Regions from separate parts of the Viridibacillus sp. KH_047 genome, predicted to be linked through region 3. Evidence: riboswitches for the same ligand, from Rfam matches in the RefSeq annotation. Region 3 holds a riboswitch; each other region holds the start of a gene.

The links. A riboswitch is a leader RNA that binds a small molecule or an ion and turns the genes downstream of it on or off. The one in region 3 is predicted to bind S-adenosylmethionine.
Region 1: another riboswitch for S-adenosylmethionine. It lies ahead of AC3IS5_RS03750 (methionine ABC transporter ATP-binding protein); the one in region 3 lies ahead of metA (homoserine O-acetyltransferase MetA).
Region 2: another riboswitch for S-adenosylmethionine. It lies ahead of AC3IS5_RS19485 (acyl-CoA dehydrogenase family protein); the one in region 3 lies ahead of metA (homoserine O-acetyltransferase MetA).

Annotation. Positions count from the first base shown of each region.
Region 1 is NZ_CM174479.1:744,077-750,082, reverse strand. It holds gene AC3IS5_RS03765 (dicarboxylate/amino acid:cation symporter) at 20-1,186, opposite strand; gene AC3IS5_RS03760 (MetQ/NlpA family ABC transporter substrate-binding protein) at 1,448-2,251, opposite strand; gene AC3IS5_RS03755 (methionine ABC transporter permease) at 2,315-2,983, opposite strand; gene AC3IS5_RS03750 (methionine ABC transporter ATP-binding protein) at 2,976-4,001, opposite strand; SAM riboswitch class I at 4,128-4,234, opposite strand; gene AC3IS5_RS03745 (thioredoxin family protein) at 4,291-4,599, opposite strand; gene AC3IS5_RS03740 (toprim domain-containing protein) at 4,611-4,955, opposite strand; gene gcvH (glycine cleavage system protein GcvH) at 5,035-5,415, opposite strand; gene AC3IS5_RS03730 (arsenate reductase family protein) at 5,494-5,850, opposite strand; gene AC3IS5_RS03725 (acyl-CoA dehydrogenase FadE) at 5,959-6,006, opposite strand, start outside.
Region 2 is NZ_CM174479.1:3,985,633-3,991,638, reverse strand. It holds gene AC3IS5_RS19505 (amino acid ABC transporter ATP-binding protein) at 1-746, opposite strand, end outside; gene AC3IS5_RS19500 (amino acid ABC transporter permease) at 764-1,477, opposite strand; gene AC3IS5_RS19495 (amino acid ABC transporter permease) at 1,490-2,197, opposite strand; gene AC3IS5_RS19490 (transporter substrate-binding domain-containing protein) at 2,282-3,148, opposite strand; gene AC3IS5_RS19485 (acyl-CoA dehydrogenase family protein) at 3,185-4,360, opposite strand; SAM riboswitch class I at 4,474-4,576, opposite strand; gene AC3IS5_RS19480 (betaine/proline/choline family ABC transporter ATP-binding protein) at 4,921-6,006, shown strand, end outside.
Region 3 is NZ_CM174479.1:2,262,380-2,268,385, reverse strand. It holds gene AC3IS5_RS11305 (glycosyltransferase family 4 protein) at 1-62, shown strand, start outside; gene galE (UDP-glucose 4-epimerase GalE) at 209-1,264, shown strand; SAM riboswitch class I at 1,441-1,548, shown strand; gene metA (homoserine O-acetyltransferase MetA) at 1,646-2,554, shown strand; gene AC3IS5_RS11290 (alpha/beta hydrolase) at 2,724-3,365, shown strand; gene AC3IS5_RS11285 (purine-cytosine permease family protein) at 3,800-5,173, shown strand; gene deoD (purine-nucleoside phosphorylase) at 5,219-5,929, shown strand.

The DNA of each region.
Region 1 (6,006 bases), 1.5 Mb from region 3:
GGATATGACTAATTTCTATTTATGCCTTTTCCTTTTTACTGAAGCGGTCAACGATCATTGAAAGTGCACCGTCACCTGTTACGTTTGTAGCTGTACCAAAACTATCTTGCGCGAGATAAAGAGCTATCATTAACGCAACCATAGTTTCATCAAAACCTAACATTGATTGAAGAACCCCTGTCGCTGCCATTACTGCACCACCCGGTACTCCTGGTGCAGCAACCATTACAATACCTAACATGAATATGAAAGGTACCATTTCAGTTAATGAATAAGCATGATTATTTAACATCATTACGGCCATTGCACATGTTGTTAATGTAATTGTACTACCTGATAAGTGAATTGTTGCAAATAGTGGAACAGTGAAACCTGTTACTCGCTCAGAAGCACCTGCCTTACGTGCTTGCTTTAATGTAATCGGAATCGTCGCAGCTGATGATTGTGTACCAAGAGCTGTGAAGTATGCCGGTGCCATCGTCTTCAATAAGTAGAGAGGGTTTTTATTATTAATAGCGCCTGCTATTACGTATTGTATTATCAAGATACATAAATGCATTAAAATAATTAATAAAAATACTACTGCAAAAACTGATAGAATTTTTGCTACTTGACCAGCAAAAGTCATATTTAAGAAAATACCAAAAATATGGATAGGTAATAAAGGAATAATAATTTTCGAAATTACTTTATCAATAATCAAATTAAACTCATCAAAGAATTTTTTCATGACTTCACTATTGATAGCTGCCATACCAATCCCTAGGATGAAAGCTAATATTAAAGCAGTCATAACATCCATAAGTGGAGGCATTTCAATTGTTACGAATGTTTGCACCAATGATTCCTCAGGATTAGCAAATTGTTCACTACCCGATTTTGAAATTAACTTAGGTAGAACATTTGAAGCTGTGAAGAATGCAAAGAATCCAGCGATTAATGTAGAGAAGTAAGCAAAGAAAGTTGCTAATCCTAACAGTTTTCCCGACCCTTTACCTAATTGTGCAATTCCCGGCGCAATAAATGCGACGATTAATAACGGTACGACGAAATTTAAGAAATTCCCGAATATACCATTGAAGGTTGCGAATATACGAACGCCATCTTTCGGCATGACAGTCCCTAGTAAAGCCGCCAATATAATCGCGACAATAATTCGTGGGAGTAAACCAAACTTTATTTTCATAAAATGTCCTCCTGATAAATACATATGTCTTTTCTAAAAGTATATGCACACTCTATCACACCCACTTATTAAAGTGAATAGTATATTAATAATCCGGAATATTAAGTATTTTCAGATTATTTTTATTGGATTGTGTTAATCTAGTAATTGTAAGGCTTACAATATTCACATAGCACAACCACCTAAATATTGTTATTTAATTTATCTTATAAATATATTAAAACACCCAAGCTAATTAAGCTTGGGTGTTTTAACTATTTCTTATTCAGATACAGGAACAATATCCCCGTTCCACTCTTTTAATATATAGTCTTGCATTTCTTTTGAATGAAGCACTTTAACTAATTTTTTAATCTTTTCGTTATTCTCATCTTCTTTACGAACAGCAATCACATTAATGTATTCTGATTCTTTATCTTCTAATGCAATTGCGTCTTTTCCTGGGCTTATACCTGCATCAATCGCGAAGTTAGAGTTGATTAATACTGCGTCACCTTCGTCGTTTTTATACATTTGTACAAGCATTTCAGGTGCAGTGTTTGCATCAAATTTTAAGTTTTTTGGGTTCTTAGTGATATCCTTAATTTCAGCTGCAGTTTTATCTACGCCCTCTTTTAGCGTGATAAGCCCTTTTGCTTCAAGTAGGGATAACATACGTCCATGGTCTGAAACTGAGTTACTTAGAAGAATTGTTGCGCCTTCTGGAAGATCTTCGAGTTTTTTATATTTTTTAGAATAGATACCGATCGGCTCGACGTGTACTCCACCAACATTAACAAAATCATATCCATTTTGCTTTTTTTGAAGTTCTAAGTAAGGAATATGTTGGAAGTAGTTTGCATCTAAATCGCCATTTTCAAGATCTTTGTTCGGTAAAACATAATCTTGATATCTTTCGATTTTCAGCTTGATACCTTCTTTTTCAAGTAAGGACTCTGCCTTTTCTAAAATTTCAGCATGCGGAGTATTAGCTGCACCAATTACTAATTTCTCTTCTGATTTCCCACAAGCTGCTAAGCTTAAGGCTAATACTCCTGTAAGGATTCCTGCTACAAATTTCTTCATGTTCTTAACGCTCCTTTTATACTGTTTAGTTTTATGTGATCGGTTATACCGTATAAGCCCAAATTATCTTTTATCAATCTTCGCTGTAATAAGGTCACCGACGAATTGAATAACAAATACCACTACTAAAATAAGGATTGTTGCAACAAAAGTTACATCACTTTGACTTCTTTGGAAACCGTCTAAAAACGCTAATGTCCCTAGTCCGCCTGCCCCAATAACACCTGCCATTGCTGTGTAACCAACAAGTGCGATAGCTGTTACAGTAATACCCGAAACTAATGCGGGTAATGATTCTGGAATTAACACTTTACCGATAATCGTAGAAGTTTTTGCACCCATTGAACGTGCCGCTTCGATGACACCTTTATCAATTTCTTTTAACGCAATTAAAACCATACGCGCATAGAATGGTGCTGCTCCAATAATTAATGCTGGTAATGCGGCATTGGGACCTCGAATTGAGCCTAATAATAGTTTCGTAAATGGTATTAATAGAATCACTAAAATAATGAATGGAATCGAACGGAAAATATTCACGATCGAACCTGTTAACCAACTTACTAATTTATTTGCCCATAATTGCTGAGGGCTTGTCAAAAACAACAAAATACCTAAAGCTAAACCAATGACAAATGTGAAAACTGTAGCAACGCTTGTCATATACAGTGTTTCTATCGTTGCTTCCCACATTCTGTCCCATTGTACATTCGGGAAGAGATCATTAAGCATTTTCGATCACCTCCGTTTTTACTCCATGTTCATTCATATATGTGACTGCTTTTTGTACATTATCATTATTACCATCTAGCTGTATAATGAGCGTTCCATATGGTCCACTTTTCGTTTGCGAAATATTACCATGGACAATATTCACGTCTAAATTAAGTTCACGGCTTAAATGTGAAATAACTGGCTGGCCAGTTGAAGAGCCTACAAACGTTAATTTTACAAGTGTTCCTGATGGGTAGTTTTCAATAATTTGTTCAATTGATTCTTTACGTTCATTCGTATCTGTAATTTGAGAAACAAATCGTTTTGTAACATCTGCTTGTGGTGATTGGAATACTTCTAGGACATCACCATTTTCAACAACTTGTCCAGCTTCCATTACCGCCACACGATGACAAATTTTACGAATGACATGCATCTCATGTGTGATAAGTACAATCGTTAAGCCTAATTTTTCATTGATATCGACTAGTAAATCTAAAATTGAATCCGTTGTTTCAGGATCAAGTGCTGAAGTAGCTTCATCACAAAGCAGTACTTCTGGGTTATTTGCCAGTGCTCTAGCGATACCTACACGTTGCTTTTGACCACCTGATAATTGAGAAGGATATGCCTTTTCTCTGCCTTTTAAACCAACTAATTCAATAAGATCTAATACCTTTTTCTGACGTTCTGCCTTAGATAAACCTGCAATTTCTAATGGAAATGCTATATTTTCTTCAACAGTACGTGACCAAAGTAAATTGAAATGTTGGAAGATCATACTGATTTTTTGACGCGCATTACGTAACGCACTTCCTTTAATCGATGATACTTCCTGACCATTCACAACAACTTTACCGGTTGTCGGTTGCTCCAAACCATTTAATAAACGAATGAGCGTACTCTTACCCGCTCCGCTGTATCCAATAATGCCGAATATTTCTCCGTCTTCAACAGATAAATTCACATTTTTGACAGCGGTTAACTCTCCGTTAGCAGTTTTATATTTTTTCATTACATTTTCTAACTGAATCACTGTCATACCACCTTTATTTTAAAACTAAAAAGTATGCACTTTCTACTGGCATCTCTTAGAAACTAAAAAAACCCTTCTGCAGATTAACAGAAGGGTTCAACGCAAAGCTATATACGTAAAACCGTTCTCTCATCTTCCAAAGTAAATACTTTGTGTGATTTGGCACCGTGCCATATAAATATGACGGTTGCCGGGCTTCATTGGGCACTTCCCTCCACCTCTCTAAATAAGAGTAACGACTATATTTAATTAGTTATGTTTGCTACTTTATCACGCTATTGCTTCAACGTCAATCGTTTTGACGTAATTTTTCAAACAAAAAAGGTACTGATTGAAAGGCATAGATTTTATCATGAATTTTCCCATTCTTCGAAATAATCAAACATGGGACACTTTCTACTTCATAATCAAACGCTACATCTTGTATATAATTCAAGTTCGCTTTACCAATAGGAATATCGCTAACGACATGCTCTACTACTTCCATCATTTTCGACGCAACTGCACACGTCCCACACAATGGTGTATACAAATAAAAAGCCGAAAGCGAGGATGTTTTCATCGTTTCTTCCCATTGTTCACGTGACCATTCTTCCATCTTCTTCATTCCTATACTATTAAATATTCTTTATGAACTACAAAATTTGCCGCCAATAATATTCTAGCTAAATGTCTTCTTGGAGTAGCTTCTACTTGTTTATAAGTAGCGGAGGTGTGTAGATGACGAGCATTTGGGAACTCTCTTTTAAAAAGAGCTCGGAGCTTATCACCCGATGAGTCAGCATCAAAAAATGCATACATTTCACAGTCATCATATGGTGCCAAGATCTCTTCTAATCGGCTTGCACTAACTGTTCCATTCGTACATATTATCGGAATGTTCTCTGCTAATATTGGCGCAATTCGCAACTTATCTTGGCGCCCTTCCACAATAATCAGCTTGTTAAAAGTCATATATACCCTCCTAACAAATACTTTTTGCCGTTTACCCAGTTTAAAAAAACGCCGAGCAAATGCACGGCGTTTTTAGATCTTATTCTTCGATAATTGCTTCGTATTGTTCTGCAGTTAATAATGCATCAACTTGAGCGTTATCTGCTGGTTCAACTACAACCATCCATGCTTTTTCGTATGGTGATTCGTTAACGAACTCAGGGCTTTCTTCTAGCTCTTCGTTAATTTCTACAACTTTACCAGAAATCGGTGCGTAAAGTTCAGATACAGTTTTTACAGATTCAACACTGCCGAATGGCTCGTCTGCTACTAATTCGTCGCCAACTTGTGGAAGTTCAACGAAAACGATATCGCCTAGTTCAGATTGTGCGAAATGTGTAATACCGATACGTACTTTTCCGTCTTCAGTTTTTACCCATTCATGTTCTTCAGAATAGCGTAAGTCTTTTGGTGTGCTCATGAATACCCCTCCAAATATGTAATTAATTTCACTTTAAGTTTGACATATTTCTATTGTAAAAACAAGCATATGTCTGTGTTATTTCCATGTTTGCTCAAAGTCTGATTCTTTAAATCCTAACGTCACTTTTTTTCCGTCTGTAACGATTGGGCGCTTGATTAACATACCATCTGAAGCAAGCAATTCTAATTGCTCATCTTCCGACATATCAGCCAGACGATCTTTCAATTGCAACTCTCTATACTTCATTCCTGAAGTATTAAAAAATTTCTTCAATGGCAAACCACTAGCATCTACATACTGTTTTAATTCCTCTTTAGAAGGTGTTTCTTCAACGATATGCTTATCTGTATAGTTTACCCCATTTTCGTCTAACCACGCTTTTGCTTTACGACAAGTTGTACATTTTGGATATTGAATGAATAAAATAGACATATACATGCTCCTTTTTCCAAACTATTTAATTCTATTGTAGTGGGAGTAAAGTCTACAAGCAAGAAATCCGAACACAAAAGTTGTGTTCGGATTCTCAACTAGCTTATTTTAGACAACAAATTTTTCTGCAGCAATCAGTTTAACTGATGCTTCACG
Region 2 (6,006 bases), 1.7 Mb from region 3:
AATGAATAATCTTCAGGTAGCACACGTTTTAAAAATTTCTTCGTACGTTCTTCTTTAGGTTTGACGAAAATTTCATGAGGATTACCTTCCTCAACGACAACGCCACCATCCATAAAGATAACGCGGTTAGCTACATCTTTAGCAAAGGACATCTCATGGGTAACTACAAGCATTGTTGTACCTTCATTGGCGATATTCTTCATAACAGCTAGTACTTCTCCAACTAGCTCTGGATCTAGTGCAGATGTAGGTTCATCAAAAAGAATAATATCGGGATTCAAAGCAACTGCACGTGCAATACCGACTCGTTGTTGTTGACCACCTGACAGTTGACTTGGATAAGCATCGTATTTGTCGGTAAGACCCACTTTACTTAAAGCTTTTTTACCAATTTCAATAGCTTCTTTTTTTGGCACTTTACGTCCAATAATAAGGCCTTCTATGACGTTTTCAAGTGCAGTTTTATTGTTAAATAGATTGTAGTTTTGAAAGACAAATGCAATTTTCTGGCGTATAGCATGAATGTCTTTTTTCTTGGCATCATGTAAATCTACATCAATCTCTCCGAAAGTGGCATGACCTTGATCGGCCATTTCTAAAAAGTTAAGGCAACGGAGTAAAGTCGTTTTACCGGATCCACTAGGACCTAAGATGACGACAACATCCCCCTTATCAATGGATAAGTCGACACCTTTTAATATTTCATGATTGCCAAAAGATTTATGCACATTTTTTATACTTAACATATCATCACACCCCAGTTTTAAGAGTTTGCTAATTTATATTTCCGTAAGTGTTTTTCATACAATTTGAAGCCGTATTCGACAACACTACATAAGATTAAGTACACGATGAATATATCTATATATGCTTCAACATAGTTGTATCCTAAGTTTGCAGCGACCTTAGCTTTCAATGTGATTTCCTGTAAAGACATTGCATAACCAAGGGAAGTAGCTTTGATGAGGTTGACGGTTGCTGTACAAATATTCGGTAGTGCTACCACAAGTGCTTGTGGAATGATGATGCGTCGGTATGCTTGATAAGTTGTTAAACCAACCGAATGTGCAGCTTCTAATTGCCCTTTGTTGACTGTACTTAGTGCAGAACGAAATACCTCGATCAAAATGGCAGTAGTGCTAAATGAAAAGACGATAAAGGCGTACCAAATTGGATGGATTTTATAGACATCAACAGCAATATCATATTTTTTAAATAGTGCTGTTAAAATTAATGGAACACTACTATAGACGATGAAAATTTGAATAATAATAGGCGTACCTCGTACAAAAGATACGTACACTTGAGCTAAACGATGTATAAAAGGTATTCGATAAATACGTGTTAAAGCGAGTGAAAACGCAAGAGGTATGGCAATCAGTAAAGAAACAATAGTCACAAGTAGGGCCACTGGTACGCCAGACAATGCGACGAAAAATGTATCAATCAAAAATTTATAATTTAATCCTTCAGACATGTGCGTACCTCCTTATGTCGCTTCCAACGTTTTTTTACCTTTACTAAAGAATTTTTCAAGAATTGAGAAGACTTTTTCGATGATCAATGACAATACCCAGTAGATGATTGCTAAAGCAATAAAAATTTCGAGAGCATGTGCATTTATATTGCTGGCGATAATGAGATTAGCTTTTCCAACGACATCGATAAGCCCAATAGTATAAGCAAGTGCACCTTCTTGTAATAAGGCAATCATACCGTTACCAAGATTGGGGAGTGCTACAACTAAAGCTTGTGGAAAAATAATACGACGATAGGCTTGAAAAGGTGTTAGGCCGACACTAACAGCGGCTTCGTATTGGCCATTGTCAATTGAACCATAAGAAGAACGAATTACTTCGGACATTATGGCTGCAAATTGTAGTGTGAAAGTTACGATAACAAATATGGCCGTATCAATATCGTGCAAATTAAGGCCGAAATTTTCAGCTAGTGCAGGTACACCATAATAAACGAGAAATAGTAACACGATTGAAGGTGTACAACGCATGATAGTTGTATAGCCGTTTGCAAGTTTTTGAGCAATTCTACTGCTGCTCAATTTGGCTATCGCAAGTAGTAAACCAAAAAAGGAACCTAGTAAAATGGACAGTCCTGCTATCATAAATGTCACCTTTAGAAAAGGGAGTAAAATAGGGAGTGACTCCCAGATATAAGATGCATCAAAATATTTTTCCATATGCTCACCATTTTCGTTTTGTATTGGAAAGGCTGTTGAGTTTAATGACTCAACAGCCTAAGGACGTTACGTATGCATAAGCAATTAACGTTCCACTTGCTCAAGTACTTCAAATAAATCACGATCGTAGAATTTTTTGCTTAGTTCATTTGTTTTTTGTTGTTCTTTAATTTGTTTTATAGCTTTGTCATATGCGTTTGCAAATTTCTGTTCTTTTTTGTTGTATAGTGGCCATGTTTTAATTACAGCAAATTCGTTGTACACAATGTCATTTGCTAATTTGTGATAAGCGCCGTTTTTGGCTGTAACTTGCTGGTTAAAAGGACCTTCGATCATTACACCGCCATCTACTCGGCCTTCATTGACCCATTGAACAATATCGATAGTGAAAGCATCTCCAGCTTTTAGTTTTACTTTGTTATCTGGATTTTTTTTGTTGTATTCATCGATGACTGTATATTGAGCATTATTTGCGGCAATTGGTGCTAGAGAGTAGCCTGCTGATGCAAAGTCTTTTAGCGATTTAATATTTTCATCCTCTTTACGTAAAACTAAACCTGCACTACTTAAGCCAAGAAACTCTTTAGGGTAGATGAATTTTTCTGTACGCTCTTCTGTGAAGAAGGCGTTTTTGACACCGACTTGGTATTTACCTTGTTCGACACCAATTAATAAGTCGTCACTAGTCGTGCCTACATATTCAAATTTATAGTCTGGTAATAATCCATCCACTAGCTTCATCACTTCTACATCGTATCCAGTTGGATTACCTTGGTCGTCAATATATGAAATCGGCTTACTCGCTTGGTCAAAGGCAACTTTCACCGTACGTACTTTTGATGAATCTCCTTTATCTTTAGAATCAGATGCTTCACTTGTAGAGCAACCAGCTAAAATTGCTATTGAAGTAATACCGACTGCGGCAAATTTTAATAGTTTTTTACTGAACATATCTTAAAACCCCTTTTTAAGATTATTTTTTTATTATTAATTTTCAACCGGATTCTTTTGCTTTTGTTCTTCAATAGCTGTTAATGCTAATTTTGTAATGGTCATATCATCCATTGGAGGATTGTGTAGACCTGCACGGACATTGCGGTAATATCGTTGTAATGGATTAGCGTTTTGTAAACTTTTTGCCCCTACTACTCGCATTGCTTTATCAACGATGTCAATGGCTGCATTAGTCACTGTATGTTTGGCTACAGCGATTTCATTGCTCAACGAATCTCTTCGTTTTGGGTCGTCATAAGCTTCAGCTGTTCCATACAAGACAAATCTAGATTGCTGAAGTTTTAACTCAATTTCACCTAATAGATGCTGCACATTTGGTAATGAGCTGATCGGTGCATTTAAACTATTTGGTTGATGGTGATTTGCAAAGTGAACTGCATAATCACGAGCTGCTTGTGCTATGCCTAAATAAGTTGCAGGAATATGCAATAACCAGCCGTTGATTTTACCTCCGCTTGGATGATTTGGTAATTCAACTAAATCCGAGTCACTTACTTTAACGTTTTGTAATATTAAGTCGTGACTTGATGTGCCGCGCATCGACATTACATCCCACGTTTCTTCAATAGAAACTCCTACTGTATCTTTATGAATCAAAAAGAAGCCAACTTGTTGTTTTTCTTCAATCCAAGCAGAAGTTAAAAAATAATCTAAAACAGGGGAAGCTGTTGTGAAAATTTTACGTCCATTTATAAGCCACTCATTATTCGAGCGAACGGCATTTGTTCCAGGACGTCCACCGCGAGTGGGGCTTCCAGTACGCGCCTCACTTACAGAACGATTTACAATAGCACCATTTTGTACTTCATTTGCAAAGAAATTAAGCTTGTCATCTGTCCACAATTTCTGCTCATACAATTCTCCAACAACACCTAAAGTCCAGCCCATAGATAGGGAAGTATTTTCATCGTAGCTTGCAAGTGTTTCTTGCAACAGGACCATATCGTAAACTGAAAATCCTCCGCCACCGAACTCTTTTGGTAAAGTGATTGCTGGATAGCCAATTTCTCGGAGCAGGCTAAAGCTCTCTTTTGGGAAGATAGATAATTCATCTACAGTTGCAGCGCTACCTGTAATTTGGTCTTTAAGTAATGCTAGTTTATCTAACCATTGTCGTTGCAGATCTGTTCTTATAAATATCTCTTTCATAAAAAATCCCCCTTTTATCCTTTTAAATAAATAATTCCTATAGAATTACTATGTATTAAAGTTATAAAAAATCCCTCATTGATAAAAGAGGGAGCTTAAATGTTGTGTATGCACCCTTATCTGTCAAGATTGCTCTTGCTGGAAGTAGCACCATTCTGTCAGACAGTGGTTGCTGAAGCTTCATCGGACCAGTCCCTTAGCTTCTCATGATAAGTAATTTTCTATTGTTTCAATTATCTTACTTTTTCTAAAAGTGAAAGTCAATACCTAAAACGAAGTAATTTTATAGGAATTAAAGGTTATAGAAAAGAACCTAAGATTACAATTTAAAATGGGATAAATTTTATTGGAAATAAATGAAGGACTTTAATTATCAACAATCAGTAGAGTGCAAGGAATCAATGCATTTAGCGTATTGAAGTTGGCACATTCATATAGTTTAAAATTGTAATGAGCCATACAACTAATTAAATATTTTCAATATTTTTGTTTTTTGAGGTTTAATGTCTATCGATAGGGGGTAAAAGAACTTAGGTTATAAAATTTGAGGGGGAATACTTATGCTAAAGATAGAGAATTTATCGAAAGTATATAGGGGTGGAAAGAAAGCCGTTGATGATATGAATATTGAAATAGAACGCGGTGAATTTGTCGCCTTTATCGGTACTAGTGGAAGTGGGAAAACGACTGCCATGCGCATGATTAATAGAATGATAGAACCAACCAATGGCACCATTTATTTAGAAGGGGAAGATTTAGCGAAAAAGAACCCCGTAGCACTTCGTAGGAGTATTGGATATGTTATTCAACAAATCGGTCTTATGCCACATATGACCATTCGTGAAAATATTACGCTTGTACCTAAATTGTTGAAATGGACAAAAGACAAGAAAGATCAAACAGCAAAACGCCTCATTGAACTTGTAAATTTACCTCAAAGCTATCTCGATCTATATCCCGCGCAATTATCTGGTGGTCAGCAACAGCGTATCGGCGTGCTCCGGGCATTAGCCGCAGACCAAGACATTATCTTAATGGACGAACCATTCGGCGCATTAGACCCTATTACTCGTGACACGTTACAAGACTTGATGAAAGATTTACAGCAACGTCTTGGTAAAACTGTTATTTTCGTCACGCACGATATGGACGAAGCGATTAAATTGGCAGATCGCATTTGTATAATGCATAGTGGCCAAGTTATCCAATTTGATACTCCTGACAATATCCTATCTAACCCTGCTAACGAATTTGTTCGTGAATTTATTGGCTCTCACCGTTTAATGCAAGAAAAGCCAAGTGCAAAAATTGTTGATGATGTAATGATTAAACCAATCTCTATTACATTAGAAAAAAGTATTAATGATGCTTTTCGTTTGATGGTAACAAAGCGTGTCGACACATTATTTGTTGTTGACGGACAAAATCATTTGAAAGGTTATATCGATGTTGAGGGATTAACTAAAGCACGACATACCACTTCTAGCATTTCTGAAGCAGTAGAAAAAGACGTCTTTTATGTTCGTAATGGTACAAAATTACAAGATTCAGTACGACGTATTTTAAAGCGGAATTTAAAACATATTCCTGTTGTAGATGAAGAGCATCGTTTAATTGGACTTGTTACTCGTGCAAATATTGTGGAT
Region 3 (6,006 bases):
ATTTACAGGCGCACAATGAAAAGAAACAGTTAATTGATGTAACAATACTTGATCATCACTAACTTTTTATAATCGTTTCTCTAGTTTTTTTAATAAGACAAGTATTTAAATGATTTGCAATGAAGGAGGCGATTCTCCAAGAGACATCTCGTAACAGAAGGAAGCATGTAATTAGTAATGCAAAGAAGTTAAGAAATGGAGAGATGCATTGAACATTCTAGTAACTGGTGGAGCAGGATATATTGGATCACATATTTGTATCGAGTTAATACAGGCTGGTCATGATATCATTATTGTAGATAATTTTATTAATAGTAATATGGAAGTGATCAATCGTATGCAAGCGATCACTAACAAAAAAATAACATGTCTCTCCGTAGATATTAGTCATAAAGAAGATTTAGAAAAGGTATTTCAAAACTATTCAATAGATAGTGTCATTCATTTAGCAGGTTCCAAATCTGTTTCAGAATCTCTCCACAACCCAATTAAATACTACTCGCAAAATTTAATAAGCACAATCCAGTTAGTCGAACTAATGAATAAATATAAAGTGCGTCAACTTGTTTTCAGTTCATCAGCAACTGTTTATGGCACCCCAGAACAATGTCCTATCCCTGAAACGGCATCCTTAAATACAACGAATCCTTATGGAACAACAAAGTTAGCTGTTGAAAATTTCTTATATGAATTTGCACAAGCCAATTATTCTTTTTCAATAGTTTCATTACGATATTTTAATCCCATTGGAGCACATGATAGTGGGATGATAGGAGAAGATCCTTTTTCCGTTCCGAATAATTTGATGCCTTATATAACACAAGTGGCCACGGGTAAATTACCTTTTTTAAATATCTATGGAAATGATTATCCGACGCTTGATGGTACCGGTATTCGTGATTATATTCATGTAGTAGACTTAGCAAAAGGTCATGTAAAAGCGTTAGAAAGTTTAAAAGGAAAGTTTGGATGGAGAGTATTTAATTTAGGTACAGGCGAAGGGTATAGCGTCTTACAAGTTGTAAAAACATTCGAATATGTTTCAGGTATTCCAATTAAATACCATATTTGCGATCGGCGTGAAGGTGATGTTGCCATTAGCTATGCAGATGTGACAAAAGCAAAGGAACAACTGGATTGGGTAGCAGAAAAAACATTAGAAGATATGTGTAGAGATGCTTGGAGATGGCAAAGGAATAATCCAAATGGTTATAAGGTAAGGAATTTAGCAGAAAATCAGTTGTTATATATAACTGATTTGTAATTATTGCATAAAAATGGAATATATTTTATACTGTATTAAACATACTGAATTACCCGGATTTAAAATACTTTTCTAAAGCCCTGTAGGAAAACTATGAGGGCTTATTTCCTATCATTAAATTGACAGAAATATTTGCTTATCTGACAATTTAATGATAGGATTAAATTAACTAAATATTCTTATCAAGAGAAGCAGAGGGATAAGGCCCTGTGAAGCTTCAGCAACCTCTGATTCAATCAGAAAGGTGCTAAGTCCTACAAGACAATAGTCTTGGAAGATAAGAAACGAGCGTGTTAAGTTAGCCCTCATTCTTATCCAGAGAATGAGGGCTTTTTATATGCGTCTACATAATAGACAAAAGGGAAAAGGAGAGAAGTAGCTATGCCGATTAATATTCCAAAAAATCTTCCGGCAACGGAATTACTAAAAGAGGAAAAAATCTTCGTAATGGAAGAGGACCGTTCAAAAAGCCAAAATATTCGTCCTTTAAATATATTGATTTTGAATTTGATGCCAGAAAAAGAGAAGACCGAGCTTCAATTATTGCGTCTCCTAGGTAATACACCTCTTCAAGTTAACGTAACGTTCTTAAATACTGCGACTTATGTTTCGAAAAATGTTAGTAAAACACATTTAGAATCATTTTATACGACGTTTGAACATGTTAAGCACCGACGCTTTGATGGAATGATTATAACGGGTGCACCGATTGAATTAATGGAGTTTGAAGATGTTGATTTCTGGGAAGAAATCGTCAGTATTATGGATTGGACTAAAGCAAATGTCACATCTGTTTTACATATCTGTTGGGGTGCACAAGCAGCACTTTATCATCATTATGGTATTGGTAAATTCCCACTTCCGAAGAAATGCTCAGGAATTTATGATCATACAATCACAGATCCAACTGTGAAGCTTGTTCGTGGTTTTAATGACATATTTACTGCACCACATTCACGAAATACATCAGTATCTATCGAAGCAGTTGAAGATCATCCAAAGCTCAAACTATTGTCAGCCTCTGATGATGCTGGAGTATTTATCGTCATGTCAGAAGATGAAAAGCACATCATGATTACCGGGCATTTAGAATACGATGCTCATACATTGGCAGATGAATATTCTCGTGACGTTGCTAAAGGGTTGAATATAGAAGTTCCACAAAATTATTTTCCAAATGATGATCCAGCTAAGCAACCATATAATACTTGGCGTTCACATACTCACTTATTGTTCTCTAACTGGTTGAACTACTATGTTTACCAAGAAACACCATTTGAGTGGGAATGATATAAAGAAATGATCTATTCTATTAGATAAATGGAATAGGACTTTTTCTGTTGAGTGTAGATACTCTTTATAAGTAAAGACCATTTTCTATTAAAATCATAAGGTAAGCACCTTCGAAGCATACTTTATGCTATGATAAATGTAGTTTATCTCGAAGGGAAGACAATTAATGAACTCACCTTTTACATTTATTCATACAGAACCAAAAAATATGGATCCAGCTAAAAAATACCCAGCTATTTTCTTATTACATGGGATGGGGAGTAATGAGCAAGATTTACCTGGATTAGTAGCTGATTTTGAAGATAGTTGCCATATCTTTAGTTTACGTGGTCCTATTACACAAAAACCCGGTTATGCTTTCTTTACAATTCAAGGTACAGGAGAACCAGATCGTCCAGTATTTGATAAAGTAGTTCATTTTATCCGAGAATTTATAGATGAAGCTTCTTTCATTTATAATATTGATGTAGAAAAAGTTGTATTAATGGGCTTTAGCCAAGGAGCTATTTTAGCTCAATCACTAGCCTTTGTTTTAGGGGATAAATTAACAGCTGTTGTCGCTTTAAGTGGTTATATTCCTGATTTTGTGAAAAACGAATATCATAAGCAATCAGTGGAGCATATGCCAATTTTCATCTCACACGGTGAATATGATTATGTTCTTCCTCATCAATGGGGCGTCGAAAGTAAAGACTTCTTAGAGTCGTTAGGTGCAGCTGTCACTTTTAAGAGCTATCCAGACGGTCACGGTGTTACACCAGCTAATCACGTAGATTTAGTTACTTTCTTAAAAGAACAAATTTCTTAACTAAACTATAAAAGATACATGCAAAATGATGCACTGTCCTATAAATATGAGACAAATAAAAACACCTTTCGTTGAAAAAGGGTATCCTACCTTAAATAATCAACGTGGAGGTGTTTTTTTGTTGGTAAGAGTAAGTTAACCATGACGGGCACCCGAGTTAACTGTCAAAAAAATGTCACATCACAAATTTTTTTTTTGCACAAATTATTTTAAAAATAAATAATGTGATGTTATTATACAAGTGTAATTTAATGAAAGTGTTTTCAGGGAGAGTGAAAACATGATTTTTTTTAAATGAAGAGGTCTGACGTCAGACAAATATTATTGGGTGGAAATGCAAGTTAATAATATTCATTAATAAAAAATTCATGAATCACTCATAATTTACAATGTTTTAGGGAAAATAACTTTAAACAAGAAAGAGGTCGAAGGAAATGAGTCAAAAACACCCTGATTTAATTCTAGAAAGTGAAAGAGTTGGACAACCTAAGCAATTGTTTTGGATATGGTTTTCATTAAATATAGGGGTAATGGGACTGGTTTACGGAGGAATTATCGTAAGTTATGGTCTCAACTTCATACAATCCATCGTAGCTGCATTCTTAGGGGCTGCATCGTTTGCACTTATCGGGTATCTTAGTTTACCGGGTAAGATAGGAAAAGCACCGACATTTGTTTTATCCCGAGCGCCTTTTGGAACAAAAGGAAACTTGATTCCAGCTGTATTAGCATGGATTAGTTTGATTGGTTGGCTGAGTGTCGGTAATGTTCCTACTGGTATTTTCTCCATTAATGCAATTGTTACTGCACTTGGATTTGAAGTGACAACAACAACACAAATAATCGGGTTAATCGGTCTTACGATTGCGATTATGGCATTATCTCTTGTCAAACAAGAGACACTTGTTAAAGCTCAAACGATATTTACCTACATTTTTGGCGCATTAACAGTAGTTGTATTGGCTATTTTAATTCCACAAACTGATTGGTCAGCACTTGTGAATATGCCAAATGGAGACTGGGTTGGAGGGGTATTGCCTGCTATTTCTATCATTATTGCTGGATCTGCACTTAGCTGGGCAATGTGTGCGAGTGATTACTCTTGTTATCAAAGTCCTCAATCTTCGAATAAATCGATTTTCTGGACAACAACTTTCGCATCAGCTTCACCACTATTTGTCATCATGTTCTTAGGTATTTTAATGAATGCAACGAATCCTGAACTAGTTAGTTCTGCGGACCCAATTGCTGCATTAGCTTTACAAATGCCTAAATGGATGGTTATTCCTTACTTTATTACAGCACTGGGCGGAATCATTCCACCAGCAGTTATTTCACTTCGTTCCGGACGTAATGCTTTAGAAGCTACAAATATAAAAATTTCAGATCGAACATCTATTATTTTCCACGGTGCAATCATGGTATTGCTTCCGACTTATGTGTTATTCATAAATGGTGACTTCTTAGGTTCATTCCAAATGTTCTTAGGGGTTGTCGGTATTGGCTTGGCAGCTTGGACAGCTGTATTCGTAGCAGATTACGTTATTCTTCGCAAAAAGCAAGGCTATGACCCTGATATCATTTCAGGTGATAAAAATGTTGCTGTAAACAAAGGGAATGTAATTATATGGTTTGTAAGTGTTTTTGTTGGACTTCTGTTCACTTCAAATCCATTATTCCCTGCTATATTTGCAAAAGGAATTTTTGAAGGTAACAGCCTTGGCGTATTACTAACATTTGCAGTAGGTTTAGTTTTAAGTTGGATTTATTCATCAGCACAATTGAAGAATCAAACAGTAAAAAAATAAGAAAAATCAATTTAACATATCAATTATCTGGAGGTAAGAAGTATTATGAGTATTCATTTAAATGCAAAAGAAGGTCAAATTTCTGAAAAGGTATTAATGCCAGGAGATCCACTTCGTGCAAAATATATTGCAGATACTTTTTTAGAGGATGTTGAGTGTCATAATACAGTCCGCGGAATGTATGGTTATACGGGGACATATAAAGGGCATAAGATTTCTATCCAATCTTCAGGAATGGGCGCCCCTTCAATGAGCATTTATGCTACTGAGCTTATTAAAGATTACGGTGTGAAAAATATTATTCGTATTGGTACAATCGGAGCTATGAAGCGTGAAGTGAAAATCCGTGATATTATCATGGCAATGGCGGCTACAAATGATTCAAAAATGCAAAACATCATTTTCCCGCAAATTAATTATGCACCAAACGCAAGTTTTACTCTTCTAGAGAGAGCATATCGTTTATCTAAACAAAATGACGGTTTGAAAGTTCATGTAGGTAATGTGTACACTGGCGATGCATTTTATGAAGACGATGATTCCATGATTCATAAGCTGGCTGATTACGGTGTACTAGGTGTAGATATGGAGACAGCGGCTCTTTATACACTTGGAGCTAAATACGACATCGACGTCTTAAGTATTATGACAGTGAGTGACCATGTAATTACAGGTGAAGAAACAACAGCGGAAGAACGTCAAACAACGTTTAATGACATGATTACTGTAGCGTTAGAGACTCTTATTAATGAATAATCTTCTACGATAGAAATAAACTTGGTTTTTTCGGCACTGAGTGTCGTATTTGAGACACAGTAAGAAAATACCTTATT